2 regions of the Protofrankia sp. BMG5.30 genome follow, and region 2 is predicted to be linked to the other one. Evidence: predicted binding sites of a transcription regulator. Region 2 holds the regulator's gene; the other holds the start of a gene.

Region 1 (5,454 bases), on a different contig from region 2:
ATGGCGAAGCTGTCCGGGGCCGCGTTCCCCCCGGGCCTGGCCAGGCGGCTGCACGCGGTGGCCGACGATCCGGCGGCGGTACGGGCGGTCGGGGTGGAGGTCGCCGCCGACCTGTGCGAGAAGCTGCTCGCCGGTGGCGCACCCGGTATCCACTTCATCACGTTGAACCGTTCCACCGCGACGCGGGAGGTGTTCCACTCGCTACGGCGATGACTTCGCCACGGCGATGACTCGTCGGGCCCGGGCCCGGACCGCGCCAGGCTGTTCCACCTGTTCCTGCCGGCACCGCTGGCCTCGGCGTTCACGCTCGCCTGGCCGTGCGGATGATGCGGGCGCCGCCGGCCGGGGAGCCGCGTCGGACGCCGTGGCCCGTCAGCCGCTTACGGATCTCCCATCCCCATCCGCACCCCACCCCCACCTGTCGTCCCCGTCCCCGTCTCGCCTGATCCCATCCGCTTGCCTGGCATCCCCACCTGTCGGCTGTCCGGACGCGTCGGGCGTACCGGCCTGCCAGCCATGGTGATCCCTGGGCCACCGGCCGCGGGGATCGCGCTTCCCCCACGGGGTTCTTCCAGCCGTCCCATCGTTGCTGTGATCTTCAGTCGTTGTCCTCGTAGGCGTCGAAGACGCACAACAGCCATTCGTCCCGGAAGGGCTGCTCGCGCACGAGCGCGAAGCCGYCCAGGTTCGCCGCGTCCACCACGGCCGCCACCAGATTGAGGTCCAGCGTGCCGAACARGGGGGTGATACGTACCGCGACCACCACCTGGTCGCGTTCAGTGTTGAAGACCGCTGTCGGGTCGAGGTCGTCGAGTGTCTCCACGACCAGTGGTGCATGCTTGGTCACCGGTGTCTCCTGCGGCCGCCCCCTGGCGGCCCTCGAAGGGCTGACGGTTGTCGGTAGTCTCGGTCGTCATCAGACGACGGAACGATACGCAGCAGGCATGATGCTCCGATGACCGCCCCGGTGCCGACCGGGCAAGCTGTCGCAAGACGTGGTCGGACCTACATGGCAGTCATATTCCCACGAAACGCCCGTACGGGGCCCCCGGCGCCGGCGAAGATGACGATGATCATCGCCGAGGCGATGCCCCGCCACTGCCCCGCGTCCTGCGCCGGTATTCACGTCACAGCGTCCGTGCACCGTTCACTCACTGCCTCCTGCCTCCGCTGCCTGGCCGACCCGGCGTCTCACCGCCCCGTGGGCCTGTTGCGGCGGTCCGCTGTCCCCGCCCGGCTGGCGACAGTCGTCACCGATCGTCACTGATCGCGATTCATCGATCCCGTCATCGGCGCCACCGCGCCCGACGCGACCGCAAGCCGTAGGTGAAAACCGTTGGTGTCACGCAGGTTGTCACCTACGGCCTGCGCGCCCGTAGGTGGATTCCGTCGTGATGACAGCGCTTTCCACCTACGACTGGCCGGATGCCGATCGAAGCACGAGACGGAAATTGTCCGTACAGGAATAATTGCTACCTGCGGGCATGGTTGGTGGAGGCTGGGTGGCGGGCGCCGGCATGGTTGCGGGCATGGCAGGGTGAGGTGTGGCAGGGTGCATGACGGGACGAACGTCATCGGGGAGTTTCAGATGGCGCGGGCCTGCCGGTGGTCGCCGCCGGAGTCGTGGGCGGGCCGTTGCTCGGCCGAAGGGGACGGAGGCTGCTCCCGGGCCGGGTCGGTCGGCGTGAGGCGCTTACCCAGCACCGCGTATTCGATCCAGCTTCCCGGAAACTGAAAATTCGACAGTAACGGAACAAAACCCTCGCTGGCATACAACCGTCGGGCCCTGCTGTCGGGCAGCTCCAGGGCGGACAGCGCGGCTGTCTGTTCCGGTGCCTCCCGCAGCAGTTCCCGCAGCAGACTGCGTCCCACCCCCCTGCCCTGGAACTCCGGCAGGACGTGGAACTCGACGATCTCCAGACAGTCGCCGAGCCAGGTCACGGCGTCCTCGGGTCCCAGCGCGTCACTGACGACGTCGTGCCACCACTGCCCCTTCAGCCCCGGRAGGGCGTAGGTGAAGCCGACCAGGCGCTCATCGGGGAGAAGAGCCGCGACCGCTCGCAGATCCCGGCGGTCGGCGTGCCGGCGGGCGTGCATGGTCCGTTCGATCGCCGCCCGCGCCGGGTCGGGCTCGTGGAAGTCCAGAAAGGCGGCCTTGTAGACGGCGATGACATCGGTCAGCCGGGCACGCATCCGCGCGGGTGTCCAGCGGACCAGCCTGATGTTCTCCACCAAGCCTGCCTCCTCGCGCTTCCGTTCCTGCCTCGGGCAGGCTGCCTGCCCGGGTGGCCTGTCTACCCGCGTCGATTACCGGCCACGCCTGGGCCGGGTCAGTCCCCTGTACCATCTAAGGTCACTGACGATAACGGGTGCTCGGGGCGTTGCGCCCGACTCGGTCCGGACGAAGACCTGTAGGCGAACCTTGTGCGGTGCGGCCGCACCGTGCCGAATGCCGCATGTTCCTGGTGGCTCGGGGTGTTTTCGGCGTCTGAGCCCCACGTGGCCTGAGCTCCGCCCCGGTCCTCGCCGTTGCGAGCACGCATCCGGGCCGGGCGGGACCGCCGCGGCACAACTTGCCGCTTGCCGGATGGGTGGCCGCTTGGGTGATCCCTGGCTGGGCGGGCGGCGTGCGCCGACCCGGAGCCGGTGACCGCATCGACGAACGGCTGTCGATGCCGCCGGCTGCCCGGTCAACCGGCTTTGTCCGGTCGCGGGCCGCCCAGGCACCTGACGACAACGCCCACGCGGAGTTCTGGGCGCCGCCCCCGGAGTTGGCGCCCGGCCGCCAACTCCCGGGGGCTTGCTTCGGCCGTGGCTTTCGACGACGTCAGCGGCTCGGCCCGCCGGCGGGCCGAGCCGGCGGCCACACGGTAATGGCCACACGGTGGCGGCCACGATGCCACGCAGCCGTACCCCTCGACAACGTTGACGGTTCAGGACGGGTGAGGTTTACTACTCCAGTAAGTCGAACATATGTTCGACTTACTGGAGTAGACCGTCATGCGAAAGATGGCCATGCGAAAGATCGTCATGCGGTTGAGCCATGTAGTGATGTCGTCGTATCGGAGGGAGCGGTCATGAGTCGGCAGGCCGTAGATCGACAGCCTCGAATCCCGGTCCCCCTCGCGGGGCTGCCTCGTCGTTCCCGCGACGAGTTGCTCATGGCCGCGCATCACGGACTCGACGAAGCGAGCTTCGCCCGAACTCCCGGGCAGCGGTACGCCCTGGCGCACCTGGCGGCGCTGCGGGCCGCCGCCGCTGTTCTCGTGGAACGGGCCCGCCCCCGGCACGGTCACCGCGGCCGGCCCGTCAGCGTCTGGCAGTTGCTGGCACGAGTGGCGCCCGAACTGGCGGAGTGGGCACAGTTCTTCGCGGCCGGTGCGGCCAAGAGGACGGCCGCCGAGGCGGGCCTGTCCGTGGTCGGTGTCCGGGATGCCGACGACCTGCTCCGGCAGGCGGAGACGTTCCTCGCGGTGGCGGAAACAACGCTGGGCCTACCGTCCCAGCCGGCGCTGACGGCCACGGTCGTCAGTTGCGTCCCGCCTGTCGGCGTGACCTGCTCACCGGAGAAGGCCGGGGTGTGAACGGGGTGGAAAGGCCAGGATGCGGAGCTGTGCGCACGCCGGGTGTGGTCATGACGCGGGTTCACCCTTGTGGCCCCTGAACGGGCTGATCCTGACCGCTGGAAGAGCTACCTCTCGTTGTCGGGAGATGCTGGTCCTGTTTGCCGGGGGATCCCGGATGTCGTCCTGTGCGCGAACAGAGGCTTCTGCCCGTCGGTTGTTGCGAGATCCATGTAGATCGTTTTGCGTATCGTAGATCAGGCGTTCACTATCGGTGGCCATTGGTGAGCGTCTTGATTACGACGGTAGGTCATTCGGATGAATTCAGTCATTGCTGGGGATACCACGCGATCGATGCCCGAAGGGTTGACCAGAGGGCCGAAGGCAGAAAAAGCGTGGGTTTTCCGTTCCGTCGGAGGTCATGGTCTCCGGGCTGTCGACGGGGTGGTGTCATCGGACGTGCCTGTGGGGATCCGCGAAGTCACGCGGCGAGACCGACGGCGGCCGCCGGGCTGGCTGCTGCAACTGGTCGGCCTGTCCCTGGGGGGTCTCGTGGCCGGCATCGCCATCGGTTTCCGGCTGCCGGCGTGAGACCGGCTACCGGCGTGCGAGATGCGCGAGAGAGCGCAAAAGATGCACGTAGAGAGACGCGCCAGTGCGTGATGCGTGAAGGACGATGAACCCGAGGCGGTCGTGGCCACCCTGGCGCTGGTTACCCCAACCTGGTCACCTGACGCTGGCCGCCCGGCGCCGTCAACCTCAGCGCTGATCACCCTGGCACTGATCGCCCTGGCGTCGCTCATCTCGTTGCGAGGTTCGCGAGAACTCTCCAGCGGGCATGGCCCGGGGAGGTCCAGGTCCCCGGGTCGTTGAGGGGCTCAAGGCCTCCGGGGCGCCGAGGAGGTACGGCATGGCCGTCAGAAGTCGTCCGGTGACATGGGGAGATCTGCGCCAGGCCGTGGTCTGGCGGGGGCTGTTGGACGCACTGGTCACCGTGACTGCGCGAGCGGGCAGCACACTCGACGTGGTGGACGCGGGTGGCGGCAGTGGTGGGTTCGCGGTGCCGCTTGCCGAGCGCGGGCACCGGGTGACCGTGGTGGATCCCAGCCCGGACGCGCTCGCCTCGCTCGACCACCGGGCGGCGGAGCACGGGGTCAGACATCTCGTGACGGCGCGTCAGGGAGATCTTTCCGTCCTGCCGGAGATCGTCGGAGTAGGCCGTTCGGACGTGCTGTTGTGTCACACCGTGCTGGAGGTGGTGGACGAACCCGTCGCTGCGCTGACCGCGGCAGTGGCAGCCCTGCGTCCAGGTGGGCTGCTCAGCGTTGTCGCCGCCAACCGGGCGGCGGTCGTCCTCGCCCGTGTGCTCGCCGGCAGGCTCGCCGAGGCACAGCATGCGCTGGCCGATCCCGGTGGACGTTGTGGCGGCTTTGACCGGGCGCGCCGTTTCGACGGCGGCACGCTGGTACGCATGGTGAGCGACGCCGGAGCCGATGTGATCGCGGTCCACGGGGTGCGGGTGTTCGCCGATCTGGTGCCCGCGGCCGCCGTGGACGCGGATCCGTCCGCGGCGGAGCGGCTGCTCCAGTTGGAGATCGCCGCATCCTCCCGGGCACCCTTTCGGGATCTTGCGGCTCACCTGCATGTCCTGGCCCACCGCCGCGACAGCCGATGACGTGACCCGACGACACGATCAGGCGGCATGACCAGATGGCATGACTATGCGTGGCGGACACCCGACCATGTTCCTGCGGGGTTCCTGCGGGCCCACCGCGATGGCTGATGGCGTGATGGGCCGGCGAGAGGCCGATGCGAGACCGGCACCGATGCGAGACCGGCAGGAGGCCGATGCCAGGGCGGGAGCGATCGTGATCAGGCAGGCGCGCGGTGC
Region 2 (8,160 bases):
AACGATCTGGGTGGGGCGACCCGACCGTCTCCGACGCTCTACCCGCACCAGTGGTTGTGGGACAGTTGCTTCATCGCCATCGGGCTACGGCACATCGACCCCGAACGGGCCAGCCGGGAAATCCTCTCGCTGCTGCACGGCCAGTGGCCCAACGGGATGATTCCGCACGTCATCTTCTCCGGCTCCGGCAGCTACCACGCCGGGCCCGACCGGTGGCGCTCCGATCTCGTCGACGGCGGCCCGGAGCATGTGCAGACGACCGGCGTCACCCAGCCGCCGATGATCGCTGAGGCCGTCGTCCGCGTCGGCGAGGTGTTCGACCCGGCCCGGCGCCGCGAGTTCTACCGGGCGATCTACCCGGGTCTGCTGCGCTACCACTGCTGGCTGTACCGCGAACGTGACCCCGACGACACCGGGCTGGTCACCCTGGTCCACTCGTGGGAGTCGGGGATGGACAACACCCCCGCCTGGATGGAGCTCACTCGCAGGGCAGCCCCCATCCCCCTGAAGCTCATCCGCCGGCTCAACGGGGACGGCGCGCTCGACGCCCTGCGGCGGGACAACAAGGAGGTCCCGTCCGACCAGCGGCTGTCCGCCACCGACCTGTTCACCCTCTACCACCTGGTCGGGGAGCTACGCGACGCCCGTTACGACTTCAGCCGGATCCGCGCCTCCCGCGTCCCGCTGGTACAGGACGTCGCCTTCAACGCGATTCTCGCCCGCGCGAACGACCACCTGCGCGACATCGCCGCCGACATCGGCGAACAGCTGCCCAACCAGCTGCTGCGCTCGGCCCGCCGGACCAGGGCAGCGTTGCCCACCCTGTTCGCCGACGGCATGTACTGGAGCCGGGACGCGCGTTCCGGCCGGCTGATCAGCAGACCCACGGTCGCCGGCTTCCTCGCCCTGTATGCCGGTGTCGTGCCCCCTGACAGCGTCGAGGACCTTGTCAGCCGGATGACCGCGCGGCGGTTCTGGCCGGCCCACGGCATCGCCAGCACCCCCACCGACGATCCCGACTTCCAGCCCCGCTGCTACTGGCAGGGCCCGGTCTGGGTGAACATGAACTGGCTGCTCGCCGACGGGCTCGACCGCGCCGGCCGCGGCGACCTCGCCGAACGGCTGCGCGCCGGCACGATCTCGATGATCGCGGGATCCGAGGGCCTGTACGAGTACTACTCGCCGTTCGACGGCACCGGGGTGGGCAGCAACCACTTCTCGTGGACGGCGGCCCTGCTCCTGGACCTGCTCGACGGCCGGAAAGCCGCTCACCACCTGCCGTCCGCCCGCACGGGCGCGGACGACGGAGAGCACCTGACCCGGCGCGGCGGCTGACCGGCCGCCGCGCCGGGTCAACCGGCCCGAGCGATCAGCTGCAGCCGCTGGTGGAACCGCACTGTTCGCACACGTAGCAACTGCCCGCGGGACGCATGGTGACCCCACAGGTGAAGCACAGTGGCGCGTCCACCACGTTCTGGGCCGACAGCGCCTCACCCGGTGGGACACTGCGCGGCATCGCGCCCCGCACCTCCAGCGTCGTGGGCAGGCCCACCTGGTGGGTGTGGACGGCCCCGGCATCAACCGCTGCCCCGGCCACGTCGGGCCCGGCCACCTCGGCCACCTCCGGGTCGGCTGTCTCGACCGCGTCCGCCGGGCCGGTTCCCCCGTGCTGGCCGGTGAGCTGGCGGGCCCGCTCCTGCGCGCTGAGGACGCCGAGCTCCGCGCGGGTCTGTTCGGGGAGGTAGTCCAGGGCGAGGCGGCGGAAGAGGTAGTCCATCACCGACTGGGCGATCCGCACGTCCGGGTCGTCGGTCATGCCGGCCGGCTCGAAGCGCATGTTGATGAACTTGCGGACGTAGGTCTCCAACGGGACGCCGTGCTGGAGCGCGATCGAGACCGCGATGGCGAACGCGTCCATCACGCCGGAGAGGGTCGAGCCCTGCTTCGACATCTTGATGAAGACCTCGCCGAGCCCGTCGTCGGGATACGACCCGGCGGTCAGGTACCCCTCGGCGCCACCCACGGTGAAGGAGACCGTCTGCGACTGGCGGATCTTCGGCAGCCGGCGCCGGACCGGGCGGTGCTCACCGGACGGCGCGGCAGCGGGCTGCGCGGCCGTCTGCTCGCCCGCGCCCCCGCTCGCGGACCGCTTCGCGCCGCGCAGGTCCGACAGCGGCTGGCCGACCTTGCAGTTGTCCCGGTAGATCGCCAGTGCCTTCAGGCCGAGCCGCCACCCTTCCAGGTAGATCTGCTCGACCTCCTCGACCGTGGCCGACGTGGGCATGTTGACGGTCTTGGAGATGGCGCCGGACAGGAACGGCTGGACCGCCGCCATCATCCGGATGTGCCCCATCGGGGTGATGGCCCGCTCCCCGATCGCGCAGTCGAAGACCTCGTAGTGCTCGCGGCGCAGGCCGGGAGCGTCGATGACGTGGCCGTGCTCGGCGATGTACTCGACGATCGCCTCGATGGTCTCCTCGGCGTAGCCGAGAGCGCGCAGCGCGGCGGGAACCGTCTGGTTGACGATCCGCATGCTGGAGCCGCCGACCATCTTCTTCATCTTCACCAGCGCGAGGTCGGGCTCGATGCCGGTGGTGTCGCAGTCCATCGCCAGGCCGATCGTGCCGGTCGGGGCGAGCAGGCTGACCTGGGCGTTGCGCCAGCCGTGCTTCTCCCCGACGCTCTGGGCACGCTCCCACTCGCGGGCGGCGACGGCGAGCACGCGGGCGTCGTCGGTCCCGACCGTGCGGACGGCGTCGGTGGCGGCGGCATGCTTGCGGATCACCCGGCGGTGGGCGTCGGTGTTGCGCGCGAAGCCGTCGTAGGCCCCGAGCGCCGCCGCGATCTCCGCCGAACGGCGGTAGGCCGTCGCGGTCATCAGCGACGTGATGGCCGCGCCCATGGCCCGGCCGCCCTCGGAGTCGTATGCGCGGCCGGTGGCCATCAGCAGCGCGCCGAGGTTGGCGTAGCCGATGCCGAGCTGGCGGAACATCCGGGACACCCGGGTGATCTCCGGTGTCGGGAAGTCCGCGAAGCATATCGAGATGTCCATCGCGGTGATGATCAGTTCAACGGCCGCCACGAACGCGTCGGCGTCGAAACTGAGGTCCTTGCGCAGAAACTTCATCAGGTTGAGCGACGCCAGGTTGCAGCTGGAGTTGTCCAGATGCACGTATTCGCTGCAGGGGTTGCTGGCGCTGATCCGACCGGACTCCGGGCAGGTGTGCCAGTCGTTGATCGTGTCGTCGTACTGGATCCCGGGGTCCGCGCAGTCCCAGGCCGCCTGGGCGATGGTGCGGAACAGCGACTGGGCCGAGATGGTCTCGACCGTGCGCCCGTCGAGCCTGGCCCGCAGGTTGAAGTCGGCGTCGTCGATGACGGCCCGCATGAACTCGTCCGTCACCCGGACGGAGTTGTTGGCGTTCTGATACTGCACCGAGACGATGTCACGGCCGCCGAGGTCCATGTCGAAGCCGGCGTCCCGCAACGCACGGATCTTGCTTTCCTCACGGGACTTGGTCTCGACAAAGTCAACGATGTCCGGATGATCAACATCGAGTACGACCATCTTCGCGGCCCGTCGGGTCGCGCCGCCCGACTTGATCGTGCCGGCCGAGGCGTCGGCCCCGCGCATGAAGCTCACCGGGCCCGAGGCGGTACCGCCCGAGGACAGCAGCTCCTTGGACGATCGGATACGCGACAGGTTCAGCCCGGCGCCCGACCCGCCCTTGAAGATCAGCCCCTCCTCCCGGTACCAGTTGAGGATCGACTCCATCGTGTCGTCGACCGAGAGGATGAAGCAGGCCGAGACCTGCTGCGGCGCGGACGTGCCGACGTTGAACCACACCGGGCTGTTGAAGCTGAACACCTGGTGCAGCAGCATCCAGGTCAGTTCGTGCTCGAAGATCTCGGCGTCCGCCGGCGAGGCGAAGTACCCGTGCTCGGTGCCGGCCGCGCCGTAGGCGCGCACGACCCGGTCGATGAGCTGACGCAGGGACCGCTCGCGGGCGGAGCTGCCGAGCGCGCCCCGGAAGTACTTGCTCGTGACGATGTTCGTGGCGTTCACCGACCAGAAGTCGGGGAACTCCACCCCGCGCTGCTCGAAGTTGACCGAGCCGTCGCGCCAGTTGGTCATGACGACGTCCCGCAGCTCCCAGGTGACCTCGTCATAAGGGTGGACACCCGGCGAGGTGTTGACGCGTCGCACCTTCAGGCCGGTGGCCCTGGGGGCGGCCTTGGTGGCGGTCTTGCTGGCTTTCGTGCCACGGTTGTCGGTCATGGCGCTCCTCGTCTGGCGTCGGTCGGATGGTGTTCCTCACCAGCTGTCTGTCGTGTCGGGGTGRGTGGCTACGACGGCGACCGGTCGGCCCGCCCGCGCAGATCGGCGATCYCCGCCTCGAAGTCCTCCAGCGACTCGAAGGACAGGTACACCGAGGCGAACCGCAGGTAGGCGACCTCGTCGAGCTCCCGCAGCGGTCCGAGGATCGTTCGGCCGATCTCGTCCGAGGRGACCTCGGCAGCCCCCGAGGCACGCAACGTGTCCTCGACCAGCTGGGCGAGCCGGGCCAGCGCGTCCGCCTGGACCGGTCGCCCCTGGCATGCCCGCCGCACGCCGGCGATCACCTTCCCGCGGCTGAACGGCTCGGTGACACCGCTGCGCTTGATGACCCGCAGTGACGCCTCTTCGATCGTCGTGAAACGACGGCCGCAGGACGGGCACGACCGGCGGCGACGGATCGCGGCGCCCTCCTCAGCCTCCCGACTGTCGACGACCTTGCTGTCGGGGTGTCGACAGAACGGACACCGCACGCACAACCCCCAAGATCTTGTCAACTCACAGCCATGCAACTACAAGATGTTGTGGTCAACACTAGGACCGGACACTACGACCTGGCAAGCTGGCCAGTGTGTGGAGCCTCCTGACAAATCCGTCACAGCGAACCCGTCATGACAGACCCGTCACGAGGACCTGTCACGGCAGGCGGAGCGTCTGGCCGGGGACGAGATCGGTCGTCTCCAGCCGATTGAGGCCGGCCAGACGGGCCACGGCCACCCGGGTGTCACCGTCGGGAGCCAGCCCGCGGGCGATGCCCCACAACGTCTCCCCGGACCGGACCACATGGACGCGCGCCGGCCGGTCGTCCCCGGTCGGCGCGGCCGACGACGTCACCCGGGCCACGGACAGCACCAGGCAGGACACCAGCATAACCAGGACAACCAGGACAACCCGGCCCCGCCCGGTCAGCCGCAACGGAGGCTCAGCCGACGCCCGCATCGTCCACCTCCCCAACTTCCACCAGCACGTACCACTTCCAACAACATGATCAAAGAACATCCGTTCGATCGAACGCCTGGTCGAGTTTMTACTGCACGGCCCCGACGGAATCGTCGTGACACGCTCGAACAGACGTTTGAGATATCCGGCCGCGACGGTTACGGTCGTAGCGATCAGATTCAGGTCAGATCCAGGTCAGATCCAGGTCGTGGCCGCYGCTCCGGTTCACGGCAAAACGTCGGATATGCCGGGAGCGTAAGTCTGCCATGACCGACAACGAAGGAGTACGGCAGGGATGACCACCGACGACAACCGCACCCGCCGTGGCCGGCCCCCCCGCGGCTCCGTGCGCGACCTGCCGGACGGGCCGGCGGACGCCGCGGGCCTGACCCCCCGCCAACGCAAGGTGCTTGAGGTGATCCGCGACGCTGTCGAGCGCCGAGGCTACCCGCCGAGCGTGCGGGAAATCGGCGATGCGGTGGGGCTCACGAGCACGTCCAGCGTCGCGCACCAGCTGAAGACGCTGGAGGAGAAGGGCTTCCTGCGCCGTGACCCGCACCGCCCCCGGGCCATGGAGGTCCTCTCCGCACAGGCACCGGTACGCCCCGTGGCACGCCAGGCCCCCGGCGTCGGTACACTCACGGCGGGTTCGTCGACGGACGGCCCCGCACAGGCGGRCTACGTGCCGGTCCTCGGCCGCATCGCCGCGGGTGGGCCGATCCTCGCCGAGCAGGCGGTCGAGGAGGTCTTCCCGCTCCCCCGCGAGATCGTGGGCGAGGGCACCCTGTTCACCCTGCGGGTCGTCGGGGACTCCATGGTCAACGCCGCGATCTGTGACGGCGACTGGGTGGTCGTCCGCCAGCAGCCGGTCGCGGACAACGGCGAGATCGTCGCCGCGATGATCGACGGCGAGGCGACGGTCAAGACACTGCGCCGTCGTGACGGCCACGTCTGGCTCGAGCCGCAGAATCCGGCCTATGCTGACATTCCGGGTGACAGCGCGACGATCCTCGGCCGGATCGTCGCGGTCCTTCGCCGGGTCTGATCCTCCCGGGAGGGAGCATGGGCACAGGTGTCGACCGGCACCGCACCGGTCGGGTCGTGGCTGTCGTGGGGCCGACAGCGGCCGGCAAGAGCGACCTGGCGATCGCGCTGGCCACCGAGCTGGACGGTGAGATCGTCAACGCCGACTCCATGCAGCTCTACCGCGGGATGAACATCGGTACCGCCAAGGTGCCGCCGGCGGAACGCGGCGGTGTCCCCCACCACCTGCTCGATGTCTGGGACGTCACCCGCGCCGCCGACGTGGCGTCCTACCAGGCGCTGGCCCGACAGGTCGTCGACGGTCTGCTGGCCGCCGGCCGCACGCCGGTGCTCGTGGGCGGCTCCGGGCTCTACGTCCGGGCCGTCCTCGACGACCTCGCCTTCCCCGGCACCGACCCGGCCGTGCGGGGGCGGCTGGAGCGAGAGCTGTCCGAGCGGGGCCCGGCCGCGCTGCACGCCGATCTCGCCGCGCGGGCACCGGCGGCGGCCGCCGCCATCCTGCCCGGCAACGGCCGCCGTATCGTGCGCGCGCTGGAGGTGGTGGAGCTCACCGGCAGCTTCACCGCCTCCCTGCCGGAACACCGCTCGGTCTACGACGCGGTCCAGATCGGCATCGACCATCCTCAACTCGACGCGAGGATCGCCGACCGGGTGGCCGGCATGTGGGCCGCCGGCATGATCGAGGAGGTCCACGCCCTCGTCAGCATGGGCCTGCGGGACGGCCCCACCGCCTCCCGGGCGCTGGGCTACGCCCAGGTTCTCGCCTGGCTCGACGGCGCGCTCGATTCGGCCGAGTCGGCCCGGCTCGCGACAATTGCCGCGACGCGCCGACTGGCACGTAGACAAAGGTCGTGGTTTCGGRGCGATCCTCGCATAATTTGGCTMGACCGTCCCGACGTCGAGCAGGTGGCGGGCATGGTCAACCCGGCCTGAACGTGCGGCGGGTCCGTGGCCCGTTCTTCCCGTCGTCTGGAGACACCCGTCGTCTGGAGACATGTGTGACCGCGATCGAGTTGAACCTCGTCCCGGCCCTGTGTGCCGCGTTCGACGACGGGTCGTTACAACTGCACTACCAGCCCGAGGTCGACCTGCGCACCGGGTCGGTTCCCGGGATGGAGGCCTTCCTGCGCTGGCACCATCCCGACCGGGGGCTGATGAACCCGTCGCAGTTCATGCCGGCCGCCGCGGCCGCGGGCCTGTCCGACCAGGTCGGCCGCTGGGTGTTACGCACCGCCGTGGCCGAGGCCCGGACATGGCACGAAATGGCCGCGGGAACCGCGATCCGCCCACCCCGGCTGTGGGTCAACGTGACCGCCGACCAGCTGACCCGGCCCGGTTTCGCGATCGAGGTGGAACAGCTCATGCACGGACGTGCGCTGCCACCGGGAGCGCTCGGGCTGGAGTTCACCGAGCAGACCCTCGGCCTCGCGCGGGTCGGGGTGCCCCGGCTGCTGGCCCGGCTGCGTTCGTTCGGACCAGCGATCGGCGTCGACGGTTTCGGCACCTGGTACGCGTCGCTGTCCACCCTCGACGTCCTGCCGCTGGACATGGTGAAGATCGACGGCCGCTTCCTCCACGCGATGCAGCGGGACCTGGAGGGCGAGGCGGTCCTGGCCTCGATCATCACGCTGGCCCACCGGCGGCAGATGGTCGTGACCGCCGAGGGCGTCGACAGCGTGGTCATGGCGTCCCGGCTGGCGGCGATGCACTGTGACCGGGGAGCCGGCCGCCTGTTCTGCCCGCCCGTCCCCACCGACGACGCCAGGATGATTGCCCTGGGCCGCGGCCGACCGAACCGGCGCCACGGGCGTTCCCGGCCGACCGGCGCCACCAGCGGCACG

The links. Region 2 encodes LexA, which represses DNA repair genes until DNA is damaged. Its sites were predicted from a motif close to CGAACNNNNGTTCG; they were not measured.
Region 1: BL254_RS04195 (SAV_6107 family HEPN domain-containing protein) is a predicted target of LexA. The motif match lies at 2,967-2,980, and genes of this name have one in related genera.

What each region holds. Positions count from the first base shown of each region.
Region 1 is NZ_MOME01000008.1:126,341-131,794, forward strand. Features, by position in the region: gene metF (methylenetetrahydrofolate reductase [NAD(P)H]) at 1-213, shown strand, start outside; gene BL254_RS04185 (hypothetical protein) at 599-847, opposite strand; gene BL254_RS04190 (GNAT family N-acetyltransferase) at 1,585-2,232, opposite strand; gene BL254_RS04195 (SAV_6107 family HEPN domain-containing protein) at 3,078-3,584, shown strand; gene BL254_RS04200 (methyltransferase domain-containing protein) at 4,474-5,238, shown strand.
Region 2 is NZ_MOME01000011.1:96,391-104,550, forward strand. Features, by position in the region: gene BL254_RS07165 (amylo-alpha-1,6-glucosidase) at 1-1,335, shown strand, start outside; gene BL254_RS07170 (vitamin B12-dependent ribonucleotide reductase) at 1,370-4,279, opposite strand; gene nrdR (transcriptional regulator NrdR) at 4,348-4,809, opposite strand; gene BL254_RS07180 (LysM peptidoglycan-binding domain-containing protein) at 4,973-5,275, opposite strand; gene lexA (transcriptional repressor LexA) at 5,571-6,320, shown strand; gene miaA (tRNA (adenosine(37)-N6)-dimethylallyltransferase MiaA) at 6,338-7,252, shown strand; gene BL254_RS07195 (EAL domain-containing protein) at 7,318-8,160, shown strand, end outside.